Regions from separate parts of the Polaromonas sp. P1_G1 genome, predicted to be linked through region 2. Evidence: predicted binding sites of a transcription regulator. Region 2 holds the regulator's gene; the other holds the start of a gene.
The links. The regulator HrcA, encoded in region 2, represses chaperone genes, less so after heat shock. The targets are predictions, from matches to a motif close to TTAGCACTCNNNNNNNNNGAGTGCTAA.
Positions count from the first base shown of each region.

Region 1: a site for HrcA is predicted at 1,241-1,267, ahead of AC1D1Y_RS07385 (co-chaperone GroES). Genes of this name have one in related genera too.

Region 1 is NZ_JBFUBU010000011.1:102,538-104,931, forward strand. It holds gene groL (chaperonin GroEL) at 1-806, opposite strand, end outside; gene AC1D1Y_RS07385 (co-chaperone GroES) at 855-1,145, opposite strand; gene AC1D1Y_RS07390 (AraC family transcriptional regulator) at 1,401-2,394, opposite strand, start outside.
Region 2 is NZ_JBFUBU010000001.1:61,787-64,180, reverse strand. It holds gene recN (DNA repair protein RecN) at 1-49, opposite strand, end outside; gene AC1D1Y_RS00415 (NAD kinase) at 67-942, opposite strand; gene hrcA (heat-inducible transcriptional repressor HrcA) at 991-2,010, shown strand; tRNA gene AC1D1Y_RS00405 (tRNA-Ile) at 2,057-2,133, shown strand; tRNA gene AC1D1Y_RS00400 (tRNA-Arg) at 2,161-2,237, shown strand; gene AC1D1Y_RS00395 (hypothetical protein) at 2,377-2,394, shown strand, end outside.

The DNA of each region.
Region 1 (2,394 bases), on a different contig from region 2:
CCGCGCAGGGTGTTCACCACCAGCGTTGCCAGGGCTTCGCCCTCGACTTCTTCGGCAATGATCAGCAGCGGACGGCCGGCCTTGGCGACTTGCTCCAGGGTGGGCAGCAGGTCACGGATGTTGCTGATCTTCTTGTCGTAGAGCAGAACAAAGGGGTTGTCCAGCAGTGCGGACTGCTTTTCAGGATTGTTGATGAAGTAAGGGGAGAGGTAGCCGCGGTCGAACTGCATGCCTTCGACGACGTCGAGTTCGTTTTGCAGCGACTTGCCGTCTTCCACGGTGATCACGCCTTCTTTACCAACCTTGTCCATCGCGTCGGCAATGATCTTGCCGATGGATTCGTCGGAGTTGGCCGAGATCGAGCCGACCTGGGCGATTTCTTTCGACGTGGTGGTGGGCTTGGAAGCCTTCTTGAGCTCTTCGGTCAGGGCCAGTACRGCCTTGTCGATACCGCGCTTCAGGTCCATCGGGTTCATGCCGGCAGCCACGTACTTCATGCCTTCGCGGACGATGGCTTGTGCSAGAACGGTRGCGGTGGTGGTGCCGTCGCCAGCGTTGTCGGAGGTCTTGGAAGCGACTTCCTTGACCATCTGCGCGCCCATGTTCTGCAGCTTGTCCTTGAGTTCGATTTCCTTGGCGACGGACACACCGTCCTTGGTCACCGTGGGGGCGCCGAACGAGCGCTCCAGAACCACGTTACGGCCTTTGGGGCCCAGGGTTACCTTGACGGCGTTGGCCAGGATGTTCACACCCTCGACCATGCGTGCGCGGGCTTCGCCGCCGAAAATGACGTCTTTTGCTGCCATGATTAATTCTCCAGATTCAGTTAATTAAGGGTTGGACGCGGCGGGAGATTACTTCTCGACCACTGCGAACAGGTCTTCTTCTTTCATGACGARCAGTTCGTCGCCGTCGACCTTGACGGTCTGGCCGCTGTATTTGCCGAACAGCACGCGGTCGCCGACTTTCACGCCCACGGGGCTCAGTTCGCCCTTGTCGTTCTTCTTGCCTGGGCCAACGGCCAGCACTTCGCCTTGATCAGGCTTTTCAGCGGCGCTGTCAGGAATGACGATGCCGGAAGCGGTTTTGGTTTCGTTTTCCACGCGTTTGACGATCACGCGGTCGTGCAAAGGACGAAGTTTCATGAGAGCTCCTTGTTTGAGAACACTGGTTTTGGGAATCAAAAAGCACCCGGCTGGAAGTGGGTGCTTGTTAACTTTGGTGGATTGACTGGGCTTTGTTAGCACTCAATACCATCGAGTGCTAATCATAGGGGCAATTGGGCCCCATTTCAAGGCAAGGGCCGGAAAACCTGCTTTTTGGGGTGGCTGCGGGTGTTGCGGAGCGCCGTTGGGCTGAATTCCGTCAAAACCCGACCCAGCTGGCGATAGCGATATTCGTCAAACAGGACTGCGTGCCTTGCTGGGCGGGTGGCCGACGACACGCTTGAACGCCCGGCTGAAGGAGGCTTCGGAGTCGTAACCCAGCCGGTCGGCGGCCGTGGTGACACGCATTCCGTCCTGCGCGATCCAGTTGCGCGCCTGGAACATCCGGATGCGGGCGACGTACCGGGCAGGGCTCTCGCCCACCGACTCCTTGAAGGCCTGGGCAAAACGTGATCTTGATGCACCCATGATGTTCGCCAGCTCCGGCACGCTCCAATCCTGCTCCGGCGTCGCGTGGATGGCGGCCAGCACCTTGCCCACGCCGGGCGAGCGCAGCGCCGCGATCCAGCCTGTCGAGTTGCTGCAGGCGCATTCGACCCAGGCGCGGATGATGGTCGCGGCGAGCACATCGGCCATGCGGGCCAGGATGCCGCAGGCGCCCATGCGGTTGAGCGAGGCTTCACGCTCCATCGCCTCGAGCAGCATGGGCACGCCCGGGTCGCGCTGGGCCAGGTCGCCGGCGCGGATCACCCCCGGCATCATGGCCAGCAAGGGGTGCTGGGAGTCGAGGTTGAACTTCATGGTGCCGCAGAACATGACATGGGACGGTGCTTGCGCCGCGGACGCTCCGTCCCGCAACAGATAGATATCGTCCGCGACCCGTTCGCGGTCGAAGGTCGCGAGGGCCACCGGCGGAACCTCGGGTGAACTGGCCAGGGTGTGGGCCGTGCCGCGCGGCAGCAGCACCGCGTCCCCGGCCTTCAGTTCCACCCACCCGGACGGCTCCGTGTGCAGCCAGCAATCTCCGCTGCCGACGAAATGAAAACGCGCGGTGGCTTGCGCGGCAAAGGAAATCGCCCACGGCGCATGCATGAGGCAGCGGCCGTACTCGACGCCGTCCAGGCGCAGGCCCAGCAGGATCTGGGTGAGGGGATCGGGCCCCGCGGCGGGCAGGCCTGCGCCTTCGTGAGGGGGCTGAACGACGACGGGCGTGAAAGTTCTGGAGGAA
Region 2 (2,394 bases):
GTTCGTGGACGATGACGAAATCGCGAAGCGAGATGCTTTTGAGGCTCATAAATAAATCCGTGCCGTTCAGGCCACGCCTTCATTCCAGTGAAGTTTTTTGCGCAAGGTGTCGAAGTAGCTCCAGCCCTTGGGGTGCAGAAAGCGCATCTGGTGCTCCGAGCGCCTGACGGTGATGCGGTCGCCGTGCAGCAGGCTGGCCAGCGACTGCATGTCGAAGTTGGCGCTGGCGTCCCGGCCGGCGACGATCTCAATCGTGATCTCGCCGGAGTCCGACAGCACGATGGGCCGGTTCGACAGTGTGTGCGGCGCGATGGGCGCCAGCACCCAGCCGGCAATCGAGGGATGGAGCAGGGGCCCGCCGGCGGACAGCGCGTAGGCCGTGGAGCCGGTGGGCGAGGCGATGATCAGGCCGTCGGCGCGCTGGTTGGCCACGAAGCGGCCGTCGACCTCGACGCGAAGCTCCACCATGCCGGCGGTCGCGCCGCGGTTGACCACGACGTCGTTCATGGCGGTGGCGCTGAAGACGCAGCGCCCGTCGCGCACGACCTTGGCCTGCATCATCCATCGGCGGTCTTCCTCGTACTCGCCGCGCAGCATGGGAATCAGGGTGTTCTGGTAGTCCTCGAAGGCGATGTCGGTGATGAAGCCGAGTCGGCCCTGGTTGATGCCCACCAGCGGGATGCCGAACTGCGCCAACAGCCGGCCTATGCCCAGCATGGTGCCGTCGCCGCCGACCACCAGAGCCAGGTCGCACTGGGCGCCTATGCCGGCCGCGTCCAGCGTCGGGAATTGCGTAAGGCCAGTGTTGCTGGCGGTGTCCTGCTCGATTGCCACCTCGCAACCCTGGGTGCCCAGGAAATGCGCGATGTCCTCCAGCGCCGACCGGGAACCCTGTGCGTGGTACTTGCCGATCAGTGCGACATGGCGGAATTGCGATTTCATCGGCAAATTACATCACAACATCCGCCCCAAGCTTCGTAGAATGTCGGCATGCTTGATGATCGTGCGCGGTTGCTTCTCAAGGCGCTGGTGGAGCGCTACATTGCCGATGGGCAGCCGGTGGGTTCACGCACGCTGTCCAAGGCCTCGGGCCTGGAGCTGTCCCCCGCCACCATACGCAACGTGATGAGCGATCTCGAGGAGCTCGGCCTGATCGTCAGCCCGCACACTTCGGCCGGCCGTATTCCCACGGCGCGCGGCTACCGCCTCTTCGTCGATACCATGCTGACCACGCAGCGCGACCCGTTCTCCGCCGCGGGCCAGATAGGCGCCCCCCGGCTGGCGCCCGACCAGCCGCAAAAAGTGCTCAGCAATGCGGCGCACATGCTCTCCAGCCTGTCGCAATTCGTCGGTGTGGTCATGGCGCCGCGCCGCACTTCGGTGTTCCGCCACATTGAATTTTTGCGCCTGTCCGAAAAACGCTTCCTCGTGATCATCGTGTCGCCCGACGGCGACGTGCAGAACCGGGTCATCTTCACCGAGGCCGACTACAGCCAGTCGCAACTCGTGGAGGCCGCCAATTTCCTCAATTCACACTACGCCGGCATGGCGATAGAGGAAGTGCGCGAGCGCCTGAAAAACGAGGTCGAGGCGCTGCGCGGCGAGATTGCCACGCTGATGCAGGCCGCGGTCAAGGTCAGCTCCGAAGCCATCGAATCGCGCGACGAAGTCGTCATCTCAGGGGAGCGCAACCTGCTGGCCGTCAGCGATTTCTCCGGCGACATGGGCAACCTGCGCAAGCTATTCGACCTGTTCGAGCAAAAGGCGCAGCTGATGCGCCTGCTCGACGTGTCCAGCCGCGCCGAGGGCGTTCGTATCTACATAGGCGGCGAAAGCCAGGTCATTCCCTACCAGGAGCTGTCGGTGGTGACGGCGCCTTACGAGGTCGACGGCCAGGTGGTGGGCACGCTGGGCGTCATCGGCCCCATGCGCATGCCCTACGAAAAAATGATCCAGATCGTCGACATCACCTCCAAACTGGTCAGTACGGCCCTCAGCCATAGCAAGTAGGCTCGTGAGCAGGTCCCCGCAGGCCCTTACAATCTCCCTCTTGTGTGGGGCGTTAGCTCAGTTGGTTAGAGCAGAGGACTCATAATCCTTTGGTCGAGTGTTCAAGTCACTCACGCCCTACCATTTAAATAAGCTATAATTTGAGGCTTAGCGGCTGTAGCTCAGTTGGATAGAGTACTTGGCTACGAACCAAGGGGTCGTGGGTTCAATTCCTGCCAGCCGCACCACTTTTATTAGTGATTTCAATAGCTTAGAGGCTTACCCCTCTAGGCTATTTTTCTTTGCGCAGGGCTTTTTAGTGGTTTTCCGGGGCTGTACGTCCACCAGCCGCTCCGCTATTCTGGAGGCTCATTCCGGAGGAGAAACATGGGATCACTGAACGTC